Regions from separate parts of the Alkalihalobacillus sp. NPDC127517 genome, predicted to be linked through region 2. Evidence: riboswitches for the same ligand, from Rfam matches in the RefSeq annotation. Region 2 holds a riboswitch; the other holds the start of a gene.

Region 1 (4,816 bases), on a different contig from region 2:
TTAGTCTATGTGCCAAAGCTAATCCGGTAGGGCCGGCTCCGACTATTAACACGTGAGGTTGCTCCATTCAAATCACTCCAATCACGGACGGTTTATCTACTAACGATTCCCTTGAACGACGCGTTTCAAACGAAAAAAGAGCCACTACTTAAGTGGCTCCGACTTACTACAAATTAGTATACGTAGCTAGCTCCAATGATTACTAAAAGAATGAATAAAACAATGATAAACGCGAAGCCGCCACCAGCGTAACCGCCGCCTTTTCCACATTCAAATTCTCCCATGTTGCCACCACCTTTCCAAGACATAACATAGACTATGCAGTAACAAGAGAAAGGGGTACTTATTTTATGTTAGAATCTGTTTGCCGATTTACTCCCAATGCGACTGCTGATAAGACATGTCCCAAAACAGATATTCGAACCGGCTTGAAGTAAGAAAGATGTCTTCAAGCTGCTTTCGTTCAGCTTCTCCTAAAGAGAGCGCAAGTTCATCAAGCTTAGAACATAACCAGTCAGCAATTTCCTTAAATTCATCGTCTTGATACATGTGGATCCACTCTCCGTAATCAGGGTGTTCAAGTGCTCCAGGTAAACGAGCGAGCCGTTTTCCTATCTCCGAATAACTCCATGCGCACGGAAGAATGGCTGTGATGAGATGAGCTAAGGAGCCTTTTTGTGCTTCACTGATCATATAGCTACTATACGCAATCGTAGTAGGAGCGGGAATCGATAGCTCCAATTCTTCATTTGTAATGCCTAAGCGCTGTGCGTACGAGCGATGGAGGGACATCTCTTCATGGAGAGTCGATTGCAAATAGGAGGCAAAGGTAGCCATTGTATCCAAATCTGGTGCCTTCACAACACCAAGTGCGAATACTCGAGCATATTCAATAAGATATAAATAATCTTGTTTCATGTAATACTTAAAGGCCTCAATGTCTAATGTTCCTGATCCGATTTCCTGAACAAATGCATGTTCATGATTCGCTTTCCAGATTGAATCTGCTTTTTGACGTAAATCCTTCGTAAAAGACATCTACTCACTCCTCACCATCGTTTTTATTCTCCAGGTAACCCTTTTAAACGAAATGCCCAATGATTTGTTGGACCATTTCCAGAACCGAGCTGGAGGGTATAAGAAATTGCATCCGTAATGAATGCTTTTCCTATTGAGACGGCTTCCTCAATAGACTTCCCTTTTGCAAGCTCTGCAGTGATTGCTGCTGAGAAGGTACAGCCTGTTCCATGCAGATGTTTTGTATCGGTTCTGTCTGCATGCAGATGGGTCATGGTTTGATTTGAGAACAGCACATCCGTTGAATGATCTGTTCGATACCCGCCTTTAATGACCGCTGCCTTAGCGCCAAGCTCGTTCACAATGAGTTTAGCCGCTTTTTCCATATCAGCGACTGTTTCAATCTTCATCTCAATTAAATCGCTCGCTTCTGGAATGTTTGGCGTAACAATGGTTGCAAGGGGTACTAAGGTTTCACGTAAGGATTTGCGTGAATGTTCATCCATTAAAGGATCTCCACTCTTAGCAATCATCACTGGATCACAAATGTAAGGCACTTTAACGCCTTGTAGGTAGTCAACCAATGCCTCCATCATCTCAGGAGTGGCAATCATCCCCGTTTTCACCGCAGAAGGGGGAATATCCGTTAAAACCGATTCAAGCTGTGTTTGAATCAGGTCGAGAGGCATGTGTTGGATCATTTGAACACCAGTTGTATTTTGAGCAAGAACGGACGTAATGACACTCATACCAAATACTTCTCGCTCTTGAAATGTTTTTAAATCAGCTTGTACCCCAGCGCCACCAGTAGGGTCTGTTCCTGCGATGGTTAATGCTGTATGGATAGACATCTTCATTCCTCATTTCTTTATTTTGACTTACTTCGGAACGATGATTAAAAAGGTTAACTAATGTGATACATCTCCAAAAAAAACACCGCTTCTCATAAGAAGCGGTGCACATAAACGATCAGATAAACCATACGATCTACTATGTATGGACAATTACGTGCCACTTTCCTACGCTAGTGTTAACTAGATCAGGTAATTAGGGTTAAGGCATCGCCTCTCTCAGCATCGTGCACCCCTAGTGGTTAGTCTGTCATTCAGTTATTAGTTTACAGCGTCTTTAAGCTGTTTACCTGGTTTGAACGCAGGATTTTTTGTTGCTGGAATTTCAATTTCTTCACCAGTTTGTGGGTTACGGCCTTTACGAGCAGAACGCTCACGTACTTCGAAGCTACCAAAACCAACAAGTTGTACTTTTCCACCTTCTACTAGAGAAGAAGTAATGCTGTCAAATACAGCGTCTACTGCTTTAGAAGCGTCTTTCTTAGATAGATCCGCTTGTTCGGATACTGCGTTAATTAAATCAGTTTTGTTCATTGAGATAACTCCCTTTCATTCCTTTAAGATAGAAAAGATCATTACGTAAGTAGCGACATAACAATCTTTATTTACGACAAGTATTTAATAACCTGCCCTTCAAATTTACTCATGAATCCTTGTTAAGTCAAGAGATTTGGGTTAAATAAACGCTCAATAGAGACTTTTTTATCATTTTTTAGCAAAATATACGACATCATAGAAAACGTGATTGCTATGCGTCCTCTCCTAAAAAACAATCAAGGGTTCTGAGTTAAAATTTGCGGACACGGAATGGGCTCACCATAAGAAGGGAAAGAGCAATAATTGCATACATAAATACATAATAAGGGATATAATTGACGAATAGAGTTAAAAATGTGAGAATACAACCAGCAGCCGTAATAGGTAAACCAACAAAATACTGATTGGATTCTGTAATGTTGAAACGTGCCAGACGCAGGGCGCCACACATAATATAAATGATTGCGAAAATGGCTCCTGGCATACCGAACTCAACTAAAGCCGCCTGGTACATGAGCATAGCAGGGGCTACACCAAAGGAAATAATATCACTTAATGAATCAAGCTGCTTACCTAATTCAGAGGTAGCATTAAATTTTCGTGCGGCCGCTCCATCTAAACGATCAAAAACAGCTGCAATAGCAATGAGAAGTAATCCTACTCTTAATTGGTCATGAAATACATAGATAATGGCTAAAGCTCCAAAGCCTAGATTGATTAGTGTTAAGGCGTTTGCAATTTGGCCTTTAACCTTCTTTAAAGAAGAATCAAGCCTTTGTAATAAGAACACCTTCGTTCACTCTCCTTTTATAATACAGTTAATCAAACAAAACTGCTAAAAACTGTATGAATCTATAATTATATCATGAGAATAACGTGAGAAACAGAGTAAAAAAGAAAATAAGAATGATTGGAGACATGTAATGAAAGGTTTTCGCTGGTTTTTTTGCGCGTGTGTGGAGCTTACAAATGGACCCTTTATGTCCAAGCGATTAAAGCGTTTTTCCACTTCGAAAGTAAGCAAGCCCTTTATCCCATTATTTATAAGAACATTTAATATAAACAAAGAAGAAATTCTTTTACCCATTCATCGGTTTGAAAACTTACATTCATTTTTTATTCGTGAACTTAAACCAAATACTAGGTCAATTGACCAAGAGTCTAACAGTGTTGTGAGTCCTGTTGATGGTGTATTGGCTGAGCAGGGGCATCTTGATGCGGGTAAGACTTTTACTGTAAAAGGACAAACGTATTCTCTTACTACCATGCTTGGATCAGAGAGTGCGGCTGAGGCATACGAGAATGGCCAATATGCAGTGTTTTATCTAAGCCCCAGTCATTATCACCGATTTCATGCGCCGCTTTCTGGTTCCGTGTTAAAGAGGTGGTCACTTGGTTCACGTTCATACCCTGTGAATCAATTAGGGATGACGTATGGGAAAAAGCCCCTTTCAGGTAACTTTCGTGTGATTTCAGAGGTGAAAACAGAAGATGGGCATAAAATGGCGATGGTTAAGGTTGGAGCCATGAACATCAATTCGATTGAAATAACACACTCATCCGATGATTTGAAAAAGGGTGAAGAGATCGGTTACTTTTCGTTTGGTTCTACGGTTGTTTTAATTTGGAGTGCTCAGTCGCTTACATTAACCAAAGAGAGTGTTCCAACAGAAGTAAAGATGGGAGAAAAGGTAGGAGAGCGATAAATAAAAATGGCGAACATTCCAATCCTGGAATGTTCGCCATTTTTCATAAATTGGGGCTTTTTTATTTTGATGAGTCTTCCTCTTCATACGAACGTTTTAAATCGTCTCGAATGTCTTTATCGTGGAACGGCACACCAATGCGATGCGCTGAACGTGCGATCATAAGGGAAGCCATTGGAGAAGTCATGAAAACAAACAGAATGGTTAACAAGATTTTCCCGACAAATTGTTCTTGTATGAACATAAAGTACAAGAAAGCTCCAACTAAAAGAGTCGCTGTTCCAAGCGTTGTACTTTTACCAGCCGCGTGAAGTCTTGCATAGACATCAGGCAGTCGGTTGATTCCAAATGCAGCAAGTAAACAAAGAAGGGCGCCTGCTAGTAAAAAGATGGAGATGATCCACTCAATCGCGCTCAAATAAACCACCTCTTTCTAAGAACTTCGATAAGGCTACAGACCCTACAAACGCTAAAATTCCAATGACAAGAAGAACCTCAGAATAAGCAATTGTTTTTTGTTGGATCATAAGGGTTCCTATTGTTCCAACTAGGATCAACCCGAAAGTATCAAGAGCCACAATTCGATCAGATGTTGTTGGTCCTAAAATTGCTCTTACAAAACAAAGAAGTAAAGAAACTGAAAGGATCCCCAAAACAATCATTAAAACAGTTGAAAACATTAACGGGTCACCTCCATAATGGCTT
Region 2 (4,816 bases):
CAATGTCTTCTGAGGCACCATTAACAAGTGTTCCATCTGCCTTTGCTACCAAGTAGCCTTGACTAGAGTAGATGATATGTCTGATTCGCTCGGGTGTAAGCTTGTAGGCACATATTTGTCCACGGATTGGATAGATTGGAATGTTCAAAGAAAGTAGCTCTTCAAATTCCTTTGCCCAAGCGCCTGATGAAATGACAAGCTGATCTGCTTCAAACACCTGCCCGTCCTCAGAACGGACTCGCACGCCTGCATCCCATTCATCGAGTGTAAGCCCCTCAAGGTGATTGTAAAGAGCCACACCTGTTCGCTCACATGCTTTCTCTAGTGCCTTCACATAGTCTGGGGCATATACATGACTCTCCTCTGGGTAGTGAATTGCACCTATCACTTCATCGGATAACTCTGGTTCTAGCTTTTTTGTTTGAGATCCGGTTAAAATATGAGCTTCTACTCCAAATTCTTTTTGCCAGCCTTTACGAGTTGATAACGATAATAGGTCGGCTTCATGATACACACAATGCAGACTACCCGATTCTGTAAATTCAAATGTAGATTCAGACGCTGCTTTTACCTCTTGTTGCCACTTTGGAAACATCCTTAAGCTTGCAAGGCAGAGTTTAAAAAAGTCATCCGGATCTTCCCCAATTTCCGAATAGGGCGCAAGCATGCCGGCAGCAGCACCTGATGCTTGACCACCAAACTCCTGAACTTCAAGAACCGATACATCTAATCCTCGCATGCGTAGCTCAAAGGCTGTCGCAAGCCCAATGACGCCTCCACCTAATACAATGATGCGTTCTGCCATAGATTCTCACACTCTCTATTTAACGATATACTCCTCAAATTGACTACTTGCTGTTGCATATGGTTTCTTAGGAATACGACCTGCTTTAAATGACATTCTGCCAGCCTGAATAGCAAGCTTCATCGCCTCTGCCATGCGCACAGGATCTTTGGCACGAGCAACTGGTGTATTCATTAAAACCCCGTCCACACCTAGTTCCATCGCTTGAGTAATATCACTTGCAGACCCAAGCCCTGCATCAACGATAATCGGTACATTTGCCTCTGCGACGATTAATCCAATGTTATAAGGATTGAGGATTCCGAGTCCTGTTCCGATAGGTGAGCCCCCTGGCATAACTGCTGCCGCTCCAGCTTCCTCTAGGTGCTTCGCTAGAATTGGATCATCCGAAGTATACGGGAGTACCGTAAACCCTTCTTTTACAAGAGTTTCTGTTGCTTTTAATGTTTCAATCGGATCTGGTAATAAGGTTTTTTCATTCGCACTAATTTCAACCTTAATCCAGTCACTGATTCCTGAAGCACGGGCAAGCCGTGCGATTCGAATCGCTTCTTCGGCGTTACTAGCACCGGATGTATTCGGTAAATAAGTGAACGAGGATTGATCTAAATGCTGTAAGATCGCATCTTCTTCGGGATTTTCAAGATTCACACGACGAATGGCGAATGTAAGAATCTCGGCTTCAGCCGCTCGAATTGCCTCATTTTGAACAAATGGGTTTGGATATCTACCCGTCCCTAATAGAAATCGAGATGAAAACTCACGACCAGCTATCACAAGTGTGTCTTTTTTCAATTCAACCGCCTCCTACAAAATGAACCAATTCTATTTTCATCCCATCTTCAAGCTGCTTTTCCGCTCGCTCTTCTCTTGAAATAATCGCTCCATCTACTTCCGTCACAACAAGCTCAGGCTCTAGTTTGTATTGATTCACAAGTTCTTCGAGTGTTTGCTGCTTAAAGCTTATGGTTTGCCCATTTACAACAATGGTCATGATGGATCCTCCATCATAGTAATGATCTCCTCACAGCGTGCTTTCACATCATCCGCTTCGACAATTTCAGTAATCATACATACTCGCTTCGCACCTGCAGCCAAGACTTCTTTTAGATTATGGCGTTTAATTCCACCAATCGCGACATAAGGAATCGTGATGTCTGCTTCAATCTGTTGAATATAAGCTGTTGTAACTGGATCAACGACATCTTCTTTGCTGTTTGTCGGGAAAATGGGACCGACACCGATGTAATCAGCTCCACCTTCTTCTGCCTGCTTTGCTTCTTCAATCTGATGAGTCGAAATACCGATTATCATATCAGGACCGACAATTTTTCTGACGTCTGCGAGAGGTAAATCATCCTGTCCAACATGAATCCCATCCGCCTCAACTGCTAACGCAACATCAATGTGATCATTAACGATAAATGGAACATCATACTTTTTCGTAAGCGCACGTAGCTTTTTTGCTTTATTTAAAACGTCTACCTTACTGCTCTTTTTATCTCGAAGCTGAATAATATCTACGCCACCTTGAATCGCTTGTTCCATGACGTCAACAAGATCCTTACCGGGATGAAATTCTTCTCCTGTAATAGCATATAAACGAAACTCTTTCATGTTTAATTCCTCCTATACACAATAAAAAACCGTATCCAACGATGGAATACGGCTAACTCTTACTTGTGCTAATTAGTCGACTTTCCTACGCTGGCATCACCCAGATCAGGTACAAGGGTAAAAGGATTACTCCTAATTCTCAGCCTAATAAGGCACCCCTAGTCTTTATCATGTTCAATTTAATTTAAGTATGACAGAAACCAGACTTCTTGCAAAGGGATAAGCTTAATATAATTGAAAGACAGTACCATCCTCTGTACGAATCAGTTTCTTCTTTACACTTCCTGTGAGAAGCCACTTCCCATCTGATGAAAGCTCAAGCGGTTCTTGTTGGTCGAGCTGACCAAGCTTTTTAAATGAATCCTCCTTTAAATCATACATAAAAAGATCAAAGCCATCCTTATATGATACATAATCTGCTGAGTACCTTGGACTTAAGTAATAAAAGCGATCAAGTAGCCCATCAAATGCATAGGAAGTTATCCACCAATGATCCGAAAACGTATTTAAGATTGGTATCGTTAAGGAACCCAGTTTATGTATGCCATCAGTAAATTCATACATGATCTCATCGGCCTGAAGTTCTTTGTATTTCACTACCATCGAACGATCTTGAAATAAGTTTGAAAAATAAAGTGCAGAACCTACCCCATCCTTCGTTTGATTGGTTGTGAGATTATACTGCTGAAGGGGAGCTTCAACCGAGGGAATCATGCTCCAATTTAAGTAGGTCACTGTATCTTCAGTTACCCACTGGATAAAGTTACTTTGAATTCCCGTTTTTTCAACGTCCATTGCTTCAAGATCAACATGGTAGACCTCTTGTTCCCAGTCTGGCTGAAAGGCAACAGCAATAAATTCTGTTGAATGATAAGGGCTCCAAAAAATTGCATAATCGTCTGCTGAAAGATCCGGATTAATCTCGACGTCTCCAGCTTTGTTTAATATGACGAGTTCTGCCAGGCCTTGTTCATTAAGTGTTTGCAGAGCGAACAATGATTGATCCTTATTTACATCTAAGCGATGAAATTGCTCCGACTCAATACTAGCGTAAAATAATTCATCCTCACCAGTAAAGACATCGTGGGTAAACAAATCAAATGAATTTCCTTCTGATAAAAGGTATACCAGCGTTTGTTCATCATACCAACCAATCACTTCCAATTGGTGATCCCCTATCACGTCAATTGGATAAATTGTATCGATTACGACTGGTGAAATTGAAGACGCTGGGGCTTCATCTGTTTGACAGCCACCTACTACAAGTAGTAATACGATACTAGTACATACCTTTTTCATGAATGGGCCACCTTTTTATCTATCTCTATCCTTATTATGACATGTCTACTTTCTTCCTCTCAACTTCTTTTTAGAAGCAATGTAAAAAAAGCTGAAGAGGACATCTTATCCTCTTCAGCTTATATCGGTATTACATAGAAATAAATCGAGATCCAGCAATACCCGGATTTGTCATTTCTTCCGGATTCAGAATTTCATTTAGTTCTTCTTCTGATAAGATTCCTCGCTCAAGGCAGATCTCGCGAACAGGGCGCCCTGTTTGAATGGCCTCTTTTGCAATTCTAGTTGCCACTTCATACCCCACGTGCGGATTGATGGCTGTTACAATACCGACGCTACCTTCAACAAGACCTAAACATCTCTCAACGTTTGCCGTAATTCCTTCAATCGCATATTCTCTAAAGACACGCATGCCATTGTCAAGAATGGAGAAGGATTGTAATAAATTAAATACTAGTACTGGTTCCATTACATTTAACTCAAGCTGTCCCGCTTCAGAAGCGAGTGAAATAGTATGATCATTTCCAATCACTTGGAATGATAATTGATTAATGACCTCACACATCACTGGATTTACTTTACCCGGCATAATGGATGATCCTGGTTGACGTGGTGGGAGATTAATCTCATTAAATCCAGTTCGCGGACCAGAGCTCATTAAACGAATATCATTTGCCATCTTCGAAAGGTTAATCGCAAGGATTTTTAACGCACTGGAAACCTCCGTATACGCATCAGTATTTTGAGTGGCATCTATTAAATTCTCCGCTTTACAAAATGGATGTCCTGTTACATCAGCTAAATACTTAGAGACCTTATCAATATACTCAGGCAACGCATTTAAACCTGTTCCGACCGCAGTTGCTCCCATATTCACTTCATACAAATGACCTACAGATCGTTTGATACGGCTTAAATCCCTCATGAGTACGCGCTTATATGCACCAAATTCTTGTCCTAATCGAATCGGTACAGCGTCCTGCAGATGAGTTCTTCCCATTTTTAACACAGAATCAAATTCTTTTTCTTTTATTTCCATGGCTCCGATTAAGCGTGATAATGAATCTTGAAGCTGATGAGCTAGGTGCAAACTCG

Evidence for each region. A riboswitch is a leader RNA that binds a small molecule or an ion and turns the genes downstream of it on or off. The one in region 2 is predicted to bind thiamine pyrophosphate.
Region 1: it holds a riboswitch for thiamine pyrophosphate, as region 2 does, so the genes downstream of both, thiD (bifunctional hydroxymethylpyrimidine kinase/phosphomethylpyrimidine kinase) here and thiE (thiamine phosphate synthase) in region 2, are expected to answer to the same signal.

The regions. Positions count from the first base shown of each region.
Region 1 is NZ_JBNNQX010000009.1:194,757-199,572, forward strand. It holds gene ACQKKO_RS14165 (FAD-dependent monooxygenase) at 1-67, opposite strand, end outside; gene ACQKKO_RS14170 (YjcZ family sporulation protein) at 174-284, opposite strand; gene tenA (thiaminase II) at 373-1,038, opposite strand; gene thiD (bifunctional hydroxymethylpyrimidine kinase/phosphomethylpyrimidine kinase) at 1,062-1,868, opposite strand; TPP riboswitch at 2,017-2,115, opposite strand; gene ACQKKO_RS14185 (non-specific DNA-binding protein Hbs) at 2,130-2,402, opposite strand; gene pssA (CDP-diacylglycerol--serine O-phosphatidyltransferase) at 2,656-3,195, opposite strand; gene ACQKKO_RS14195 (phosphatidylserine decarboxylase) at 3,329-4,111, shown strand; gene mnhG (monovalent cation/H(+) antiporter subunit G) at 4,173-4,529, opposite strand; gene ACQKKO_RS14205 (Na(+)/H(+) antiporter subunit F1) at 4,516-4,791, opposite strand; gene ACQKKO_RS14210 (Na+/H+ antiporter subunit E) at 4,791-4,816, opposite strand, start outside.
Region 2 is NZ_JBNNQX010000006.1:211,041-215,856, forward strand. It holds gene thiO (glycine oxidase ThiO) at 1-805, opposite strand, end outside; gene ACQKKO_RS10165 (thiazole synthase) at 821-1,600, opposite strand; gene thiS (sulfur carrier protein ThiS) at 1,602-1,799, opposite strand; gene thiE (thiamine phosphate synthase) at 1,796-2,422, opposite strand; TPP riboswitch at 2,488-2,592, opposite strand; gene ACQKKO_RS10180 (YqgU-like beta propeller domain-containing protein) at 2,648-3,721, opposite strand; gene aspA (aspartate ammonia-lyase) at 3,852-4,816, opposite strand, start outside.